Regions from separate parts of the Paenibacillus glufosinatiresistens genome, predicted to be linked through region 1. Evidence: riboswitches for the same ligand, from Rfam matches in the RefSeq annotation. Region 1 holds a riboswitch; each other region holds the start of a gene.
What was found. Region 1 has a riboswitch for cyclic di-GMP ahead of RBI05_RS07870 (transglutaminase-like domain-containing protein). Riboswitches for the same ligand answer to the same signal wherever they lie in the genome.

Region 2: linked by a shared signal. The riboswitch ahead of RBI05_RS12210 (polysaccharide lyase family protein) and the one ahead of RBI05_RS07870 (transglutaminase-like domain-containing protein) in region 1 are both predicted to bind cyclic di-GMP.
Region 3: linked by a shared signal. The riboswitch ahead of RBI05_RS17300 (glycosyl hydrolase) and the one ahead of RBI05_RS07870 (transglutaminase-like domain-containing protein) in region 1 are both predicted to bind cyclic di-GMP.
Region 4: linked by a shared signal. The riboswitch ahead of RBI05_RS06820 (anti-repressor SinI family protein) and the one ahead of RBI05_RS07870 (transglutaminase-like domain-containing protein) in region 1 are both predicted to bind cyclic di-GMP.

The regions. Positions count from the first base shown of each region.
Region 1 is NZ_JAVFHT010000004.1:307,755-313,020, reverse strand. It holds partial or broken rRNA gene RBI05_RS07875 (16S ribosomal RNA) at 1-96, opposite strand, end outside; gene RBI05_RS07870 (transglutaminase-like domain-containing protein) at 542-1,348, opposite strand; cyclic di-GMP riboswitch class I at 1,363-1,445, opposite strand; cyclic di-GMP riboswitch class I at 1,480-1,562, opposite strand; gene RBI05_RS07865 (class D sortase) at 1,678-2,322, opposite strand; gene RBI05_RS07860 (GtrA family protein) at 2,348-2,797, opposite strand; gene RBI05_RS07855 (glycosyltransferase family 2 protein) at 2,790-3,794, opposite strand; gene RBI05_RS07850 (glycosyltransferase family 39 protein) at 3,900-5,266, opposite strand, start outside.
Region 2 is NZ_JAVFHT010000010.1:60,445-65,710, reverse strand. It holds gene RBI05_RS12230 (VOC family protein) at 134-562, shown strand; gene RBI05_RS12225 (VOC family protein) at 566-1,483, shown strand; gene RBI05_RS12220 (cold-shock protein) at 1,686-1,886, shown strand; gene RBI05_RS12215 (cold-shock protein) at 1,966-2,178, shown strand; cyclic di-GMP riboswitch class I at 2,568-2,682, shown strand; gene RBI05_RS12210 (polysaccharide lyase family protein) at 2,882-5,266, shown strand, end outside.
Region 3 is NZ_JAVFHT010000022.1:29,360-34,625, forward strand. It holds gene RBI05_RS17290 (UDP-glucose dehydrogenase family protein) at 1-1,225, shown strand, start outside; gene RBI05_RS17295 (sugar phosphate nucleotidyltransferase) at 1,265-2,638, shown strand; cyclic di-GMP riboswitch class I at 2,776-2,856, shown strand; gene RBI05_RS17300 (glycosyl hydrolase) at 2,869-5,266, shown strand, end outside.
Region 4 is NZ_JAVFHT010000004.1:60,062-65,327, forward strand. It holds gene RBI05_RS06815 (2-oxoglutarate dehydrogenase E1 component) at 1-1,097, opposite strand, end outside; cyclic di-GMP riboswitch class I at 1,653-1,738, shown strand; gene RBI05_RS06820 (anti-repressor SinI family protein) at 1,766-1,918, shown strand; gene RBI05_RS06825 (YnfA family protein) at 2,055-2,375, shown strand; gene RBI05_RS06830 (helix-turn-helix domain-containing protein) at 2,489-2,833, opposite strand; gene RBI05_RS06835 (aldo/keto reductase) at 2,976-3,959, opposite strand; gene RBI05_RS06840 (hypothetical protein) at 4,080-4,295, opposite strand; gene RBI05_RS06845 (PadR family transcriptional regulator) at 4,372-4,938, opposite strand; gene RBI05_RS06850 (MDR family MFS transporter) at 4,945-5,266, opposite strand, start outside.

The sequences.
Region 1 (5,266 bases):
TCCAAAGAGCAAGCTCTCTGAATGAATCCGCTCGACTTGCATGTATTAGGCACGCCGCCAGCGTTCGTCCTGAGCCAGGATCAAACTCTCCATAAAAGGCTCGACCTTCGTCGAGCTGAACGTCTGAAAGGTATCAATCTCGGCTGAGCCGATCCTTTCGGACGAACAAGTTCGTTTGACTTGCTCATAAGATGAATCTGACGAGATGTTACTCTCGATTAATACTCACTCGTTGTTCAGTTTTCAAAGATCAAACCGTCTTCATCGCCGATGCTCGTTCGCACCAGCAACTCTTATACTATATCACGTCCGACCGTTTTGTGCAAGCACTTTTTTTGATCTTGTTTCATTCGATCGATTCAGGATCAATCGGCCGGAATAAGAATATACCATGCCCACTAACTGAATGCAACCCTTTTTCGTAAATTATTTAATTACATTAAATTCCTAAGATTCGCGTTATACAAAAAAGGACAACCCCCTCTTCCATGGGCTTGTCCTTGATTTCATTCATTATTCAGCATCTTCACTATTCAGAAGATTAATAAACCTTAGCCGGTGCGTACTTGCTGCTGCTCTTGGCCAGCGCGACGCTCTTCTTGCTCTTGGCAAGCCCGGCGTCTACGGTCGTATCAATCGTGATCCATTTGCCGCCGACCATGACTTCGTTCCAGGCATGATATTCTTTCACATAATCGCTGCTACCCATCACGAGTTTGGTCGGAACGCCTACGCTGCGGAGCATCGCGGCGAACAAAGCCGAGTAGTCATAGCAGATTCCCTTCTTGCTGCTCAGTGTATTCTCGATGTTGGGGATATAGTCAGCCGGCAGGTTGGCGGCCAGCGTGTAGTCGTATTTAATATTGTCTACTACGTAGTTATAGATCAGTTTCACCTTGTCCATGTCTGTCGAAGCATTCTTCGTCAGTTCCTTCGCGATCTGAATAGATTTGTCGGTGGCATCCCATTTGATGTTCTGTACCGAGCCGAGATAGGCCGCATTCGGATTGGACAGGGAGAGGGACACCGTCTCGGAGAAGATCAATTTGTATTTGTTGCCGCTTGTGTTCTCCAGTACGGAGACTTGATACGAGCCATTTCCCTGCTGAAGCGGGAACCATTCCTCGGAATCGCTCGGCAGTGTGTAGTTATAGCTCTTGCCGTCTTTGGTTATCATAACTTTCGTTCGGACGGACGGGGTAACATCATATTGGACGCCGACAACTCCCTGACTCACCTTGGAAGTATCCATCCAGTCGGCGGAGGCTTGGACAGAGGACGGGACGAACGGGAGAGCGCTGAGGCCGATAACGCCTGCGAGCAGCACGCTGTACCACTTCTTATTCATTTGATAAAACTCCTTTCGGCAACTGGCTGCCACCCCTTGCGGGAAAGGCCCTGTAGCTTTGCGTCCCTGCCTTTCGACAGGTTTGCTATTATCGTTGCAGCCTTATCTAAACAACAAAAAAAGCCTCTTCATTCGGTAGCTGGCTGCCACCCCTTGCGGGAAAGGCCCTGTAGCTTTGCGTCCCTGCCTTTCGACAGGTTTGCCGTTATCGTGTTTAGCTTTTCTGTTAATAGATTACCATATTTGCAGAGCTCGTTCAATAGTTTCGAGCAACAAAACTTCCAAATTTTAATATTTTTTTCGTAAAAACCCGGCTGAACTTTACTGCATTAAGGCATTTTGGCATGGATGATAAGTCTGTGGGTGGGATTAATCATTGGATCGCAGGTTATCAGAGTAAGCATGGAGTCCTGGCCCCGGTCTTCCAACACTCTAAGATCGGTCGGCAGCACGCGCCGGATTTCAACGACCTTATACGAATAGATCTGCCCGCGAGCTTTAACTACGATGGAATCCCCGATCTTGACCTCTCCCAGGCGGTTGAAGAGCCGCCCTTTGGTATGCGCCCGGTGCGCCGCAACGGCAGAGTTGCCGCTCTCTCCGAGCGGTGCCGTCCCGGCCACATGAGCTGCCGCATGCTTCATGTTCGCTTTGGTCGCTCCTTCAAGAATCGGGAGCTTCACTTCTATTGAAGGGATCTCGATCACCCCGATGGCATGCTCCTCGGATGCCGCTTCGGGAGATGCCTCCGGCTCTTCCAATTCCCCCTCCTGCAGAATCCGGGATACGGCCTCATATTTGCTTCGCAGATCGGAGCTGCCCTGCGATGGAGTTGCGGTATCGGCATCGGCAAAGCTTCTCTCCGCTTCGGCCAGGAGTCTCGCCTGCCGCCAGTCGTTATAACGCTCGTTGCCCCACGGATACAGCAAGACCAGTATTCCGGCTGCAATCAGCAGATAGGATAGTTTCCGCATTGAAGAAGCTCCTTTCTCGGTCCGCTTATTGCGAAGACGTCCGGTCGCCGACCGGCGTCCCCTTCGGCTTGACGAATACCCATTTGCGGCTGCCGAAGAAGTTGATTATGACGGTTATGAAGGTAACCGCCGCTTTGGAGAGCAGCACTTGAATCCCCAGTGTATCGGTCAGTAAACGGATCAGAACGAGGGAGAGTCCCATTACGCACAGATTCAGAATGATGAACCGCAGCAGCTGGCTGCGGTCAAACCGGTCGTTCCGGGAACTCTCCTGATCCCGAAATGTTATTTTCTTGTTCCAGATAAAGCTGTTGGCCGTGCCCGCGCTGTAGGACAGCACCTGGGCCGCGGTATAGAATAAACCCAGACTGTTCAGTACGGTGAAGACGGCAAAGTCCACTATCGTATTCAGCACGCCGACCGCATTGAATTTAAGGAATTGAATCAGATCGGCCCGTCGCTTGAACTCAGCCACGGCCGTTCTCCTCCCTTGCCTGAGCGCCGTCCTCTTCCAGAAGCTCCCGCTCTTCACCCGGCAGCCTTGCGTATCCGGTCTCCTGACGCACGATATACAGCGGTCTGCCTTTGGCCTCATCGTAGATCCGGCCGATATATTCACCGATTACCCCCAGCAGCATCAGCATAATCCCGTTGAACAGCAGATTGACGCCGACAATCGAGGCCCATCCGGGGACGGTCCGGGAAGTAAAGAGCTTCTGGAACAGCACGAAGAACAGGTACAGAAAGCTCGAAAGGGACAAGGCAAAGCCGATATAGGACGCGATCTTGAGCGGCTTGTGAGAGAAAGAGGTGATGCCGTCTAGGGCGAACCGGAGCATTTTTTTGAGCGGATACTTGGTCTCCCCGGCAAAACGTTCCTCCCGCACGTATTCCACGCTCGTCTGCTGAAAGCCTACCCAGCTCACCAGTCCGCGAACGTACCGGTTCTTCTCCTTAAGGCCGCGCAGCACGTCGGCCACCTTGCGATCAATCAGCCGGAAGTCTCCGGTATCGGTCGGGATATCGACGCTTGTCATGCTGCTGAGCAGACGGTAGTACAGCTTGGCTGTCACTTTTTTAAACGCCGTCTCGCCGTGTCGCTTCAGACGTTTGCCGTACACGACTTCATAACCCTGCTTCCACTTCGCAATCATCTCCAGAATGACTTCGGGAGGGTCCTGAAGATCCGCATCAATGACGACGATCGCCTCTCCCCGGGCGTAATCCATTCCTGCCGTAATCGCCACCTGATGACCGAAGTTCCGGGAAAAATCGATAATCTTCACCCGCGGATCGCGGTCTGCGATCTCCCTCATAATCGTCATAGTCCGGTCCCGGCTCCCGTCGTTCACGAACACCAGCTCATACGTATCGCCGCAGCAGTCCATGACTTTGGACAGCCGTTCATAGGTGTGGGCAATGACCTGTTCCTCGTTGTACATCGGAATAATGACACTGTATTTGGCATTCACCGCATTCACCACCATAAGCCTCCTATACACACAAATGATAAACAATGCGGACAGCTCCAGTCCCGGAAACTGCCCGCACGGTTATGTCCCTCTTAAAACGCAAGATCAGAATACCCAGGTCGGGAACCAGCGGAGCATAATGTCCACATAGTCTTTGGTGACCTGCATACCCGACAGAACGGGGTAGAACATCACGAACAAGACGGCGGCCGCGGCTGCATAGATACCCAGCAGCGCGTTCGTCCGCTTCGGAGCCAGCCTGCCGTCGGCAAGCTTCAGCATATATACCAGAGCCAGAATCAGGAAAGGCACCATCGCAAAATAATGATAAAGGAACGTCTGGCGCGGAACAAGCATCCAGGGAATGAATTGGGAGAAGAAGCCGATCCAGAGCACATACAGCTTCTTCTCGCCCCGCTTGATCGTCATCCACAGGGCAGCCAGCAGGGCAAAAATGCCGGTCCACCAGATCACCGGGTTGCCCATCGTCACAATGCTGCTGACCTTGCCGGCCGGCAGGCCGTCTCCGCCGCTGAAGAACCAGACCGGCCGCTTCATGAACGGCCACTGCCACCACTGCGAAGCGAACGGATGGGTCGCGGTCAGCTGGCTGTGATAATCGTACATGTTCTTCTGGGCCTCAATCAGGCCGCTGAACGTATAGCCTTGCCCTGTCACCGACAGCACCGGTATGAACGACAGGCTGTAGATGGCCGCCGGAATCAGAACGAAGAATGCCACGCAGGACCCAAGCGTAAGAACGGTGTTTCGCCAAAAGACGGCCGACGCCGACCGGCAGGCGGCGGCCAGCTCCTGATCGCCGCTCCCGCGTTCCAGCACTCCCCGGGCCGCCCGGTACTGGCGGTAGCGGTCATAGAGCGCAATGAACAGCATAACGGCAAGGCCCGCTCCTCCGTACAGCACAATCCATTTGGAGGCGACGCCGATGCCGAAGAACAGCCCGGACCAGAAGAGCGGCCAAAGCGTCTTTCGAAGCGGCACGCGGTAGAAGTCCATTGCCACGTACCGCTGCATGAAGTAGAACATCAGAATAATGAAGAACACGCCGTAGACATCAATGGTGGAGATTCGCGTCTGGGTAAAATGCATGAAGTCCAGCGCGAACAGTCCTGCGGCCAGCGCCGCGTAACGGGTTCTGCCGAACAGGCGGAGCGCCATTACATAGAGCGCCGGCAGCATTGCGATACCGAACAGCGTGCCCACAATCCGCCAGCCGAACGGCGTGACGCCGAACACTTCCATCCCGGCGGCAATCAGCAGCTTGCCGAGCGGCGGGTGGGTGTTCTCGTAAGGCACGATGCCGTGCATGTACTCATAAGCGGTCCGGGCATGATAGATTTCGTCAAAATAGGAACTGTTCATGTAGCCCATATGGGCCGGAACCTTGCTCTGTTCATCGAACAGCATGGCTCCCGTCCCCTTCTTGGCGGGGGAGCCGGCATCTACCGCCG
Region 2 (5,266 bases), on a different contig from region 1:
TTATCCAGATAATAAAGGCAATAAAAAAAGTCAAAAAAGAGCTCATACGTTCGCAAAAAAACATATATTTCCTCCAATCTTTGTGTATAATGAAGCTGAAAGCCCATTTGTACTGCGAAGGGGATGAAGAATGATGTCAATCCGTTTGAACCCGTATTTTGTTTTTAACGGAAATACCCGAGAGGCGTTGGATTTCTATGCGAAAGCGCTGCGCGGGAATGTAGTGGGGATCATGACGTTCGGGGATATGCCGGAGAATCCGAGTCATCCGCTAACCGATGAAATGAAGAACCTTGTGATGCATGCGCAGCTGAAGGTCGGGGATACGGACCTTATGTTCTCGGATACTTTTCCGGGGACGGCGCACCAGGCGGAGGGGGATACGGTTCAGATTGCCATTCATCCCTCGGAAGAAGCGGAGGCGTGGGAGATCTTCAATGCGCTGGCGGACGGCGGTCAGGTTGTCATGCCCCTTCAGAAGACGGATTGGAGCCCCTTGTACGGAATTGTGAAGGACAGGTTCGGCGTTACGTTTCAAGTGAATGTTCCCGGGGAGGAATGATCCTTGGCCAACGTGAATCCAAAGATCGTGCCGCACTTGTGGTATGACAGAGAAGCGGTGGAGGCCGCTCAATTCTACGCTTCGGTATTCCCGGAATCCAGAGTCACGAAGGTGACAACCCTTTCGGGCACGCCTTCGGGCGACTGCGATCAAGTCTCCTTTGAAATCTGGGGACAGGAGTTCATGGCCATCAGCGGGGGACCTCATTTCCGGTTCAACCCGTCGGTGTCCTTCTTCGTGAACTTTGATCCTTCGCGCGACAAGAACGCCGCCCGGAAGCTGGATGAGGTCTGGGACCGGTTATCCGAGGGCGGACAAGCCCTCATGCCGCTGGGCAAGTATCCGTTCAGCGAGCGGTACGGCTGGATTCAGGACAAGTACGGCTTGTCCTGGCAGCTGATTCTGACGAATCCGGAAGGCGAGGAGCGGCCGGCTATTTTGCCTGCTCTAACGTTTGTAGGAGAGGTATGCGGCAGGGCGGAAGAGGCCATGTCTCTCTATGTTTCGGTATTCGGCAATTCGCGGCAGGGAATGCTTGTCCGCTATCCGGAAGGCTCGGGACCCGATCGGGCGGGGACGATCCTGTTCTCCGACTTCAGGCTGGAGAATCTGTGGTTCACCGCCATGGACAGCGCGCATGATCATCGGTTCCAGTTCGATGGAGGCGTCTCTTTTATGGTGAAATGCCATACGCAAGAAGAGATCGATCATTATTGGGAGAGGCTGTCTGCGGTTCCCGAAGCCGAACAGTGCGGCTGGCTGACCGACCAGTTCGGCGTATCGTGGCAGATTGTTCCGGCCGATATAGGCGAGCTGCTGGAGAAGGGGACGCCGGAGCAAGCGGCGCGTGTAACGAAGGCTTTTATGAACATGAAGAAATTCGACCTGGCGGCCTTGCAACAGGCTTATAGGGGCGAATGAGCGGTATCTGACGACTCTGTAAATAAAAATAAAAGGGGAGTTGTCAATGCTCCCCAGATGTGTTATAGTTAGTTTATTGAAATTTCGACCTGAACTCACATATTGTAGAGGGTTATGATTTTGATTTTATAACCTTGTACAATATGTGATTTTTTTTAGGAATTTTAAGATCATGTAAATAATATCGTGGAGGTAATGAATAATGGAAACAGGAACAGTAAAGTGGTTTAACGCAGACAAGGGCTTTGGCTTTATCGAGGTAGAAGGCGGAAATGACGTATTCGTACATTTCAGCGCTATCGTTGGTGACGGATTCAAATCGCTGGACGAAGGACAGCGCGTTGAATTCAACGTGGTTCAAGGCAACCGCGGCCCGCAGGCCGAGAATGTTGTTAAACTGTAAATAGCTGACCGAGAGCCCCAATCCTAGCATTGGGGCTTTTTTTTCGCTCCTGATTCCACCAGAGAAAGAAGGATGCTGCATGTACTATTCACGGAAAAGATTGATGGCGGATCTTCCAGAAGAGATGACGGCCATATGGTCCTGCACCAATGAAGAGTGCAACGGATGGATGAGAGACAATTTCGTTTTTTCGATTCAGCCGGTCTGCGGCCAATGTCAGGCTCTCATGGAGAAGAGTGAAAAGATGCTGCCTGTCGTAACGAACACCAGTCCTAATCAGGTTAAACGCTGATTAAAGGATGCGGAGAGCGCCTTAACCCTGTAAGCCGAGCATCGCCTGCGTGAACTTCCCGCGGACGGTGACTCGGCTTTTTTGCCGGCAGGCTGTGAGTCTTATGGCCCAAGCGTACCGAAGGCGGCTGACAACTGCCTATATGAATCGTCACAATCCTTTCAGAAATGCGAAAGATAGGGGCTGTCCGAGTCTAAATCGAAACTCCCGGAAGACCGATATACAAGAGTAGAAACGCTTGCTGGATAGCTTGCTGAACGTGCCCGATTCGCATTGAAATTCTCCCCTGTCCGAACCCTTTTTCCTGCCGTTCTTCCGGTACGCGGCAAGCCGCCGCAGCGATTCCTCGCAAGATGCCGTCCGTCGTCCTTTATTTGCTTCACCCTATATTGTGACAAAGGCAAACCTGCCGAAAGGCAGGGACGCAAAGCCATAGGGCCTTCTTCGCTCTGCTAAGCTCCGCTTGAAGGGACGCAGGACGAAGGTGGCAGCCGCGCTGCCGGAAAAAGAGTGATTTCTGCCTGAAATCAAATCGGTTCCAATCAAGCAGACTCACTTGGGGGAAGAGCTTTTTGAACGTATGCCGCCGATTTAGACCCGCCGTTTGATAAAAGTAATTCCTCCTCCGCCCATTCGGGCGCCGCTGACCTATCCCAAGGCAGCGGCGGCGATCAGGGAACTATTTTAACGGAGGAGAAATACCATGACTTCATGGAACAGACCTGATGGCAACACCCGCAATATCTGCAATGACCGCCAAGAAGCTTCAACTCCTGTCCCCGCCCGGCGCAGCCGGCCGCGCAGCAAGCTGCTGTCCAGAGCAGGTTCCGCCCTCGCGGCGCTCGCCCTGATTCTCGGCGGACCGGCCCTCTCCATGGGACCTGTATATGCCGAGCAGCAGCCCGCAAGCGCTTCAACCGCCGCCGGCATCACAATCACGCCATCGGCTTCTCCGGCGCTTAAGGCTGCCGTCACGCAAGCAGTGTATGCTCCGCAGGCTGGTGCCGCCGCTCTTGCCGCCGCTGCTCCGCAGGGCAAGCTCTGGGAGATCGGCAAGCATGACGGAAGCTCCGCCGAATTTGCCGACTTCAAGCCGATGACGGCGGTCTACTCCACCTATGCCTCCGACCCGGCTGCGCCGGACTGGAAAGCTTTTCCCAAAGGAATGAAGGCCAGCGTCAACAAGACGCTCTCCATCGGCTACAAGCTGGATGCGCTGCCGGCGTATGGCGCGGAGCTGGATGTGCACATTCTGAATGCCTATATGTCGGTTCCCCAGATGGCCGTGTACTCCAACGGAAGATTGGCGGGCATGCTGCAGATTGCCGGGACCTCGGGCAGCGGCGGCGCCAATCCTTACCGCGATGAATACCGGCTGTATATTCCGGTGGAGCTGCTGAAGAGCGGGAGCAACGAGCTCAAGCTGGAGGTCTATGCCGGCTCCTATGCCGGCACATCCGGTGACGCCTATCTCTGGTACGAGTGGGACGAGCTGTCGCTGACCGCTCTGGAGGCCCCGGCCGCCGAGCCGATTCATGGCCGGTATGTCCACCTCGGAACCGCGATTACGAACGGGTTTGCTATGAACGACAACGTGACCCGGCTGCTGCCGGATCTGACCGAATGGCTCGGTTCCGCCTACAGCGGCAATATGATGCGGGTCCCTGCCTGGTCCGATACGCGCAACCAGTGGCAGGACGGCCTCGGAGCGTATTTGCAGACGCTAAAGGACCTGAATCTCCAGCCGGTGGTGGGCATGATCGGCTCCAACTATATGGGCAGCACCGAGATGCTTGCCGGACATGTGTCCGAGGAGATCAAGACGTATATCCGCCAGTTCATGGCCTCCTACGGTTCGTCTTTCGCTTACCTGGAGCTGGATAACGAGCCGGGCGTATTCAATCACAACCAAGCATCCCTGGTGGAACTGGCGCAATTCCTCCAATCCCAGAAGGCCGCTTATCCCCAGTTAAAAATCGTTGCCCCCGGCTGGGCCTACTGGCCCTCCAAAGGCACTCCCTACGGCTGGGAGCGCGATCCCGCCCAGCGGAGACCGATTGAAGCCCTGTCCGATCTGACGAACGGCCACAGCTACGGGCTGTCCGGCCTTACGCAGGGCCGGGGCGGCTCCCTGAACGAGAACCTGTTGTCCTACAACGGGGGCACCGAGGAAGGTCTGCCCAAGGAAATGATGATGACGGAGACGGGCGCCAACGATCTGCATGCCGACAACAGCAAGTTCGGCGCTACCGCTTACAAATACGCCGCGGCATTCGACCGGGAGCTGCGCGCCGACATCGGCTATGCCGACCATATGATGCAGCACACCGCCTTCGATACGGCCAATCCGAACTATGCGCTCTTTGCCCAGCCTGCCAACTGGAGCACCCACCGCGCTGCGGATACGGCGGCCTGGTCGGCGAATGCGGCTGAGGGCGGGGAGACGCGGCTGCGAACCTTCCGCAGGCTGGCGGCTGCCTATGCGACGCACGGATCGCCCCTGGCCTACTCCTTCCTGAGCGGCGATGAATCAGCCGGGCGCAAAATCTATGTCCGCGCTGTAGACACCCGGGCCCTGGGCGCTTCAAACATCGGCGCTTCGGCGGACAAGCGGATTGTCAGCATCGTCAATTTCGAGCCGGCCGGGACCCCGGCACGGCGGGTTGCGGTCCGGATTATGCTCCCGGATAACGCCGCCTACCGGGTAGAGCAGTACCGGGACGGCAAAACGCTGGGGGCAGCTTACTCTTCCTATGAACGCACGGCATCGCCGTATATGGATGTAGATCTGAATGTGGCCGCAGGCGAAGCGGTGCAGCTGTACCTGACGCCGAAGGAGACGCAGGCTCCGGCACAGCCGGTCATTGCCGGCGCCGCCATGGCGACCTGGAATACCGCAGTCATCCAGTGGGGCGAGGCGGCCGACAACCGCAAAACAACCGGCTACGTGCTGTACCGCGACGGGGCCGAGCTGGCCGTCCTTCCCGCTGCCGTGACACGCTATACGGATACCTCGGTCGCCTATGACCATACCTATGCCTACACCGTCCGGGCGTTTGACGATTCCGGCAACAGCTCGGCGGCGAGC
Region 3 (5,266 bases), on a different contig from region 1:
GCTCAATCAGATGGAATCCCCCATCTATGAGCCGGGCATCGAGGCCTTGATCGAAATGAATCTCCGCGAAGGGCGCCTGGCCTTCTCTTCCGATCTCGGAGAGTCGGTTCGCCGCTCCGATATCGTCATTCTGGCGGTCGGAACGCCGTCCCTGCCGAGCGGGGAAGCGAATCTGGAGTATATCGAGAACGCTGCGGCGGAAGTCGGCCAGGCAATGGACGGCTACAAAATCATTATGACCAAGTCGACCGTTCCGGTAGGCACGAACGAGAAGATCCGGCAGATCATCGCCGCCAATACGCCGCATCCGTTCGATATCGTCTCCGCGCCGGAATTCCTGCGCGAAGGCTCCGCGATCCGCGACACGCTCCATCCTGACCGTATTATCATCGGCATCGACAATCCGAAAGTGGAGCCGGTCATGCGCGAGCTGCACCAAGGCTTCACGGACAAGATCGTCGTTACCGATATCCGCAGCGCGGAGATGATCAAATACGCCTCGAATGCCTTCCTCGCAACCAAAATTTCGTTCATCAACGAGATTGCGAACATCTGCGAGAAGGTCGGCGCCGATGTAACCGAAGTCGCCGAGGGCATGGGGCTAGACAAGCGCATCGGCTCTTCCTTCCTCCAGGCGGGCATCGGCTACGGCGGTTCCTGCTTCCCGAAGGACACGAAGGCGCTCATACAGATCGCCGGCAACGTGGATTATGAATTCAAGCTGCTGAAATCGGTCGTCGAGGTCAATACGGACCAGCGGTTCATGATCCTTGACAAGCTGCACGAATCCATCGGCTCCCTGGCGGGCGCCATGGTCGGCGTCTGGGGGCTGGCCTTCAAGCCGAACACCGACGACGTGCGCGAATCGCCGGCCCGCGAGATTGTCGAAGCGCTGGTCAAGGAAGGCGCCATCGTCAAGGTGTTCGACCCGATCGCCGCGGACAACTTCCGCAAGCAGTATGACCATCCGCAGATCCGCTGGTGCACCCTTCCGGAAGAAGCGGCGGAGGGCAGCGATGCCGTGACGCTGCTGACCGACTGGAGTGTCTTCAAGGATATTGACCTGGCCAAGATGGCCTCCACCATGCGCCGCCCGATCCTGATCGACGGCCGCAACCTGTATACCAAAGCGCAGATCGAAGGCACCGGCCTGGAGTATCATTCCGTCGGCCGTCCGTCGCTCGGCGGTCTCAGCGGCTACTCGCCGATGGCAACCGCGCTGTAATTTATCCGCATTCACATATTCCAAGGGGAGGGTTCACTTATGAAACTGGTACTTTTGTCTGGCGGTTCGGGAAAACGGCTGTGGCCCCTGTCCAACGACTCCAGGTCCAAACAATTCCTTAAGGTGCTGCGCAGTCCGCAGGGCGAGCCCGAATCGATGGTGCAGCGCGTCTGGCGCCAGCTTGCCGAGACGGGACTCGCAGAGCATTCCTTCCTGGCGACGGGGCGCGGGCAGGTGGAGATGATTCAGAGCCAGCTCGGGCCGGAGGTGCCGATCATAGTCGAACCGGAGCGCCGGGATACCTTCCCTGCCATCGCATTGACCGCTTCTTATCTGTACTCGGTGGCCGGCGTGATGCCGGATGAGACCGTGGCGATTCTTCCCGTGGATCCATACGTCGAGGCTTCCTTCTTCGAGACGGTGGCAAGCCTCCAGCAGACGATGGACACCAGCGGAGCCAACCTGGCGCTGATGGGGGTGGTTCCGGAGCTCGCCTCCGAGAAATACGGCTACATTATCCCCGTATCCGAGGGCACGGCCGACGACGCCTACCGGAGAGTTAGCCACTTCCAGGAGAAGCCGGAACGCGCGCAGGCCGAAGAGCTGATCGGGCAGGGCGCGCTGTGGAACTGCGGCGTCTTTGCTTTTAAACTCGGGTATCTGCTGGATATCCTCCAGAGCAAGGGCCTTCCGCTCAACTACGAGGAGATGCAGAAGCAGTATAAGCTGCTGCCGTCCATCAGCTTCGATTACGAAGTGGTCGAGAAGGAAGAGAATATCGTGGTTCGCCCGTACGACGGCTTCTGGAAGGATCTCGGCACCTGGAATACGCTGACTGAGGAGATGGCGAGCAATCAGCTTGGCCGGGGCCTGCTGACGGAGGATTCCGCATCCAGCTGCCTCATCAATGAACTGGATATCCCGATCACCGTGATCGGCGCCAAGGATCTGATTGTAGCGGCAAGCCCCGATGGTATTCTGGTCACTTCCAAGTCCGAGAGTCCGCGAATCAAGGAAGTGCTGAAGGGCAGCGAGCAGCGTCCCATGTACGAAGAGCGGCGCTGGGGACACTACCGCGTCATTGATTATGTCAAATACGACGAAGGCAGCGAAGTGCTGACGAAGCGGATTTTTATCGGGGAAGGCAAAAACATCAGCTACCAGCTGCACCGCAAACGGAGCGAGATCTGGACGATTGTCAGCGGAGAAGCGAGCGTGATTCTCAACGAGCGGATGCATACGGTCCGCGCAGGCGATGTCGTCCGCATCCCGGAGGGGACCAAGCACAGCATTCTGGCTCTGACCGACGTCGAGCTGATCGAGGTGCAGAGAGGCTCGGAGCTTGTCGAAGAAGACAATATCCGGATTACGCTGGACTGGGAAGACATTGAACTCCAACAGTTCATCTCTTAGACCAAACTAACTAATTTAACCGATTTGGAGAACGTTCAAACAGGGCTTAAGATTCAATTTTGGCTTGGTATGTTCGTGAAGGGTTCAAGCGGTCGAAAAGATTGTCGATAAGTACGGTAAGAAGGGATTCTCCTTCCACAACGAAAAGGCAAACCTATCGCGAGGTAGGGACGCAAAGCCAAGGGTCTTCTCTATAAGAAGACAGCCTGGTTACCGAAAGGAAGAGTGAAATGAAGTCTTACCGTACTCGTCGTCTGTCCGTTGCCCTGCTGTCGATCGTCCTGCTGCTGTCCATGCTGCCGGTCTCGCCGGCAAGCCCGGGAAGAGCCTGGGCCGCATCGTCGCAGGACCCGGTCAACTCCGCTGCATCCCCCGCCGCAGTGAAACTGCTCAGCTACCTGAACGCCATCTCCGGCAAAGGAATTCTGAGCGGCCAGCACGATTATTTCGAGAGCCCCGATGAATACCTGAACAAGCTGCAGAGCAGCAGCGGCCAGTTCGCCGCGCTGCACGGCTATGAGCTCGGCGCCATTTCCGGCCAGAGCGAAGCCGCGGCGGCGGCCCAGCGCAAGAACATCGTCTGGAGCGCGACACAGACGTATAAGAAGGGCGGCATTGTCGCCATGACCTTTCACGAGAAGCTTCCGGGTACCAGCAATGACTGGGGCAATGTCCAGAAGTCGATCAGCCAGACCGAATTCAATAAATATGTAACGCCAGGCACGAGTCAGTACAACAGCCTGATCGCCGACCTGGACACAGCAGCCGTATCGCTGAAGAGCCTCCGCGATGCCGGCGTTCCTGTCCTGTGGCGTCCGTATCATGAGATGAACGGAGGCTGGTTCTGGTGGGGACAGAAGAGCAACTTTGCCGCCCTGTGGAATATCATGTATGACCGTTTCGTTAATTACCACGGCCTGAACAATCTGCTGTGGGTCTGGAGCCCGAACGCGCCGAACGCCTGGTCCGATCCGATCGAGAAGACCTATCCGGGCGCGGACAAGGTCGATATTCTGGCCCTTGATATTTACGACAATGATTTCAAGCAGAACTACTACAACAGTCTGGTCAGCCTGGCGAACGGCAAGCCGGTTGCCATTGGCGAGAACGGGGAAATGCCCGATCCGTCCGTACTGTCCGCCTCCCAGAACAAATATGTATTCATGATGAACTGGGGCAAATTGCTGAACGAAAAAAACACTGCGTCAACGATCAAGAACTTTATGAATCACAGCTATACGCTGACGCGGGACGAATATATAAATGTGGCCGAGGCCGCGCTGGCTGCAAAACCGGCAGCCACGCCGACACCGGCAGCAATGCCGACACCAACAGTCACGCCGACACCGGCAGCAACGCCTGCACTTGCCGCGCCCGCACCGACCGCGACCCCGAAGCCGTCGGCTACACCGACAGCTGTACCGGCTCCGGAGAGCGTTGCGAATCCGGTGACGGTCAATGGTCTTCAAGCCCAGTACTATGCCAATATGACCTTGTCCGGATCGCCGGTGCTGGTTCGCAGAGAGGACAAGATTGATATGAACTGGGGCAAGCTGTCCCCGGCGAGCGGCAGCGTTCCGTCCGATTACTTCTCGGCCCGGTGGACGGGTAAGATCAAGCCGAACTACTCCGAGACGTATACCTTCTACACTGCCTCGGACGACGGTATCCGGGTCTGTATCGACGGCAAGACGGTAATCGACAGCTGGTACAACCAGAGCGGAACGGAACGTTCCGGCACGATCGCGCTTCAAGCGGGACGGCTGTATGATCTTACAGTGGAATACTATGACAATACGGGCGATGCGAAACTCCGCCTGATGTGGCAGAGCGCCAAGCAGGCGAAGCAGAGCGTTCCGTCCGGCGCATTCTTTACCGTACAGACCGCCGCTCCTGCCTCTCTGGCCGCGCCGGCGGCATCGTCACCATCAAGCACGCCTGCGCCGGCAAGCACGCCTGCGCCGGCAAGCACGCCTGTGCCGACAAGCACGCCTGCGCCGGTAAGCACACCTGTGCCGACAAGTACGCCTGCACCGGTAAGCACACCTGCGCCGACAAGTACGCCTGCGCCGGCACAGTCGGCGGCTCCTGCTCCTGCCGCCCTCCCTGCTCTCGCGGCTTCGATAATCGAACAACCGGTGACAGTTGTTTCAAAACCGGCCTCTGCGGGGGAATTAACGGTAGCGGACGGGAAGGAAGCGGCGGAGGTTAACGGACTTCTCGGCGAGTATTTCAACAACATGAATCTTTCCGGCGCGCCTGTAATGTCCAGACAGGAGAGCGTTCTGGATTACAACTGGCGCCTGAAATCTCCGGATGCGGCCGTACCGGCGGACTTCTTCTCCGTTCGATGGACAGGGAAGATCAAGCCGAAGTACGGTGAAACCTATACGTTCTCCACTTGGTCCGATGACGGCATTCGCGTCTTTGTGAACGGCGTGGCCGTAATCGACAGCTGGGTCAAACAGAGCGGAACGGAACGCAATGGCACCATTACGCTGGAAGCAGGACGGATGTACGACTTGAAAGTGGAATACTATGAGAATCAGGGGGATGCCAAAGCGACGCTGATGTGGAGCAGCGCAAGCCAGAAGAAAGAAGTGGTTCCGGCAGGCGCGCTGTTCCTGC
Region 4 (5,266 bases), 250 kb from region 1:
GCGTCGCCGTGCATGAGCACGGCCATCGACTTGTTCGTATCCTGCACAGGCAGTCCCGGAGTCCGGCGGTCTTCCTGGGCCGCCCGGGCGAAGCCTTCCACGACCGGGTTGACGAATTCCAGATGGCTCGGGTTATTGGCCAGCGTCAGGCGCGTACGCACCGTCTCGCCTTCGCGGACGGCGCGGTCGGCGCCGAGGTGGTATTTGACATCTCCGGTCCAGCCGTAATTGATGCCCATGGAGCCCTCCGACGGGAACAGCTCTTTGTTCGGCGAGTGGTGGAACTCGGAGAAAATGATTTCGTAAGGCTTGCCCAGAATATGAGCCAGCACATTCAGCCGTCCCCGGTGGGCCATGCCCATCAGAATGTGCTCGGCGCCGTCGTGCGCGGCGGCCCGGACAATCTCGTCCAGCATTGGAACCAGAACGTCGTTGCCCTCCAGGCTGAACCGCTTCTGGCCGACGAAGGTCTTGTGCAGGAAAGTCTCGAACTGCTCGACCTCGATCAGCCGCTTCAGCAGCTCCTTGCGTTCGCCGGCGGTCAGAGGCGCCGGCGAGCTCGGCGACTCGGCCTGGCTGTTCAGCCAGCGGAGCTCCTGTTCGTCGTGAACATGGCCGAACTCATAGGCAATGGTCTTCGTATAGGCCTGCCGCATCCGGTGGTAGGCATCCCAGGCGGTTTTGACGTCGGACGGGGCGTTCTCCCAGATCAGGGAAGCCGGCAGCGCGAGCAGATCCTCGCGGGTAAGGTCATAGGAAGAAGGCTCGATCGCTTTGGCCAGAGAATGGCGCGTCTCACGCTCCAGCGGATCAATATCGGCGGCCAGATGGCCGTAAATGCGGATGTTGGCAATCAGCTTCGCGGCCCGGACCGCTTTGAGCAGCCAGGCGGTGTCTCCGGCAACCATCTGTTCGGGCGCTCCGGCGGCTTGCGGGCCAAGAGGAGGCGGGCCGGAGACAGTGAACAACTCGCGGTAGCGGGGCTCAACGGTCTCGGGGTCCTGAAGATACTGTTCGTATTTCTCCTGAATATACCCCAGATTGGGTCCATGATAATTGCTCCAGATCGAATCGCGGTAGGGCTCTTGGGCTGCCATGAATACATCCTCCTTAACGGATGACTCCAGCTTCCGCCGGAGCTGTGGTTGCGTTTACATTGGTACAGACGAAGCATCGCTGGCCTTCGGTTAAGGCGGCGGCTGACGGGGTCGAGACCGCCGGGCCGGCCGGAGGCATACTGCCTCTCTGAAACGAAGGTTCTTGCCACATCCTATAATGCAACTTTCCCCCAGTACAATCAATTCTAACTTTCGGCCAATCCGTTCGCAAAACGGCATAGTTCTGCCTTATAGGCCATAATGCTTAGGAAATGAGCGGGAATGACAGGCGGAGACCTGAACCGAAATGCGACTACTTTCCCACTTTTTTTGAAGGAAGGGGTTTCAAACACTTGAGTTCAGGTTATTTTTTGTTTATAGTACCTATATACTACTTGCTAAGAATCTACATAACTGGGTTTTTGGTCGGTATGAAGTTTTTTCTCTCCGCGCAATCTTAACCTCCAAAATACGACACACATTCAGGCCATTATCTTGTACAATGTTAGTGATAGACAGTTTTCGAGATCTAAGCAGATCCTTGAACTTAAAGGGTCCAGTAAAGGGTAAACTTGCCGAAAGGCAGGGACACAAAGTCGCGGGTCTAAGGCGAACCATGCTACGACAGCCGGACTGCCTGGGGACATGAAATCTTAGGAGGAGATTTTTTGGACAAGTCCAACCAGGGGAACGTAGTGGAAACTCAGGCGGCAGATCTCGACATGGAATGGGTACACCTGCTTCTGAAAGCCAAGAAACAGGGCATTCGCGCCGAGGAAATTCGTCGTTTTTTCAATGATAGAACATTGAAGGCCATGTAGAATGCGTAATTCTGCATCTGGCAGCAGCAGAGCCTGGCGGCGCGGCGCCGGGCTTTTTTTATTTCATCTGTGAACCATTACCCGGATGACCGGGTCAGCGAAACGTGGCAATCGCTGTCAGGGAGGGAGAAGAGACGTGACTATCGTATTGTTCGTGCTGGCCGGACTGGCCGAAATCGGCGGGGGCTACCTGGTGTGGCTGTGGCTGCGGGAAGGCAGACCGCTCTGGATGGGGGCGGCCGGGGGCTTGATTCTTGTCCTGTACGGAGTAATTCCGACGCTCCAGTCGTTCCCTTCCTTCGGACGGGTCTATGCCGCCTACGGCGGGGTCTTCATTGTGCTGGCCGTGCTGTGGGGCTGGCTCGTTGACCGCAAAACCCCCGATTTCTACGACGGGGTCGGGGCAGCCATCTGCCTCATCGGAGTATCGGTCATGCTGTGGGCGCCCCGGGGCTGACCGGGGCGAACGAATAATGCCGCCCTGCTGTTCTCAATTAAGAACAGCAGGGCGGCATTATTCGGCTCCGATGGCTGATCGGCATCCCGGCCGGGCCCGGCCTCTGAACGCGGCTACTCGTCTTTTTGTTCCAGCCGCCATTTCTGATAATCCAGGAATTCCTTGAACTCCCGCTTGCTGACCCCCGATGACATCGCTTCCTGAATCAGGCGGAACCAGTCGGCGTCGAGCGGCTCCTCTTCCGAATCGGATAAGTTTCCATAGAGAAGGCTTTGGACGGAGACATCCAGGGCCTCGGCGATTTTTTCGATAAATTGAATCGAGGGGTTGGATTGAATATTGCGTTCTACATTGCTGAGGTACGATTTGGCGACATCAGCTTTGCCGGCAAGCTCGGAAAGGGAAAGCCCCTTCTCCAGACGAAGCTGCTGAATGTTCTGTCCGATGTTGTCTGGCACGGCGGATTCAGCCCCTCCTTGTTAGTGAGTGGATTAAGAGTGAGGGCATACGCTCTTTAATCCTATCCAGTATAACAAATTTGCATCTGTCCTCAAAGCCAAAATTAGCGAGGAACAGGCGCCAGGGGCCGAGCCTCGCCGGTCAGGGAAGACGCTGGCCGCGGGAGCTGACATAGAGGTCATACCACTCCCGGCGGGTCAGAACAATCTCTTCAGCGCCCCGGCAGGCCTCGATTCGGCGGGGGCTGACCGTTCCGATGACAGCCTGAATGCCGGCCGGGTGCGTCATCAGCCATGCGAGGACAATGGCTTCCCGGGTCGTTCCCTTCTCTTCGGCCAGCCGGGCGACCATGGCCGCCGTGTCGGCGACATGCGGCGGCTCGCCTTCCAGCGAACGTCCGCTGAACCGCCCTTGGGCAAGCGGTCCCCATGCTTGGAGCTGAATGCCGTTCGCGCGGCAGTATTCAATCGTCCCCTCCGGCATTCCATGTTCCGTCCAGGCGGGGCGGTTGACGCTGACTACGGCGTCCAGCCAGTCAAGCTTGCCGAGACTGAGGTGCAGCTGATTGACGATGAAGGGCTCGTCCGTCCCTGTGCGGAGCAGCCCGATCTGGGCGGCGCTCATATTGGATACGCCGAAATGGCGGACCCTGCCCGAAGCCTTCAGCTCCCGCAGCGCCTCGCCGACCTCTTCAGGGTCCATCAGCGGGTCCGGCCGGTGAAGCAGGAGAATATCGAGATACTCGGTGCCCAGGCGCGACAGGATGCCGTCTACGCTGGAGAGAATATGGGATCTGGATAGATCGAAGGTATTGGACAGATCGCCCGGCTCCATCAGCCGGATGCCGCATTTGGATTGCAGAATCAGCCGTTCGCGCAGCTCCGGCCGCTCCCGCAGGACCGTGCCCAGAATGGATTCCGCTTTGCCGCGGGTATAGATATCCGCACTGTCGATCATGTTGACGCCGATGGACAGCGCGGCCTCGACCGCTTCGTGCCCCTGCTTGATCTGCTCGGCTGTTGCCGGTTCCCGGTCCCACTCTCCGCCGAGCCCCATCGTCCCAAGCACGATGGGGCTTACGGCGATTCCAAGCCGGTTGTTCCAGTTCAAAGGCAATGTTGACATAGACAGCTCCCCCTTATCGTTCCGACCCTGTTATTTCGACAAAAAACCTACCCGACGGGCCCTTGGCCCTGCGGATAGGTTCCGTTCGTGTGCTGCGCCGGCTCCAAGCGGCCGGGCCGCCTAGAATCCGGTATGGTAATTGCGGTCGCTCGACGACCGCTGCTTGGTGCTCTCCTTGTCCTTCTCCTCCTGCTGCTCGAGCGTCAGATCCTCTACCGGAAGCGGATCGACGTTCTGTTCGCTCTCGAACCGGTCGAACAGGCTCTCGCTCTCGGTCGGGTACTGCTCGGGGTGATCCCGGAGGTGTCCGGTCCGGCGGGGCTTCGGTTCCGTCATGTCAAGTCCTCGCTTTCCATTTGGGAAGATGACCCTTAATACCCCGGGCAGGAGGAAATGAAACACCGGCTGTACGCTAGAGTTCAGGGCCGAGCGGCTGTCCGATCTCGTTCAGGCGTCCTTCCCGGGCGTCCTGATGCAGCCGTCTGAGCCACTCCAGTTCGGTCTTCATATGTTCATAGCGGCCGTACATCAGGTGCAGCGCCGAACGGGGGACCGTCCGGACATGCTCTTCATAGACCTGATAGGCAAGGTTGACCTCATGCTCGGTCTCGCGGATTCGCTCCTCGAGCAGCGAAGCGATCTTCTCGGGAGCGATGTGCCGGGAGAATACGATGGCCGGATACATGGGATGCAGAACCAGCTCCTGCCGGCGAAGCTGCTGGGTGAGGAGCTGCTCGAACAGCGCCCTGCCCGTCTCCGTGATCGAATAGACGGTCTTGTCCGGCCGGTCGCTGCTGCGGATCGTCTCCAGCGCCTCGATGTAGCCGTCCTTGGCCAGATTGTCGACGGCGTAATACAGCGAGCCCATCTGCAGCTTCATAATCCGGTCCATCGAACGGTCTCTCATGACCATGACGATCTCGTAAGGATGCATGTTCTTCTCCAGGAGCAGACCGAGAATCGCCAGCTTCATCGACATGGCGGATCAGCCCCTGGACCGAGAAGGCTCGGTTTTGGCGGGAATCTTGAGCCGGTCGCCGGGCATGAGCAGCACGAAGACGAGTGCAGCTACAGCCGGAATGAGCGCCCACATGAAGGTATGGGCGATGGAAGTGGAGAGCGACGACGTGATCTTCTCCAGCACCGCTGCCGGAATCTTGGCCCGGGCTTCGGGCGTCAGGGCCGAGCGCGTATCGCCGAAGGAAGACGTATCGGCGCCGCCGAAGGCGTCCTTAAGCTGGCTGCTGAAGCTGTTGCGCTGGATAATGCCGAAGATGGTAATGCCGAGCGTCATGCCGAGCGACCGC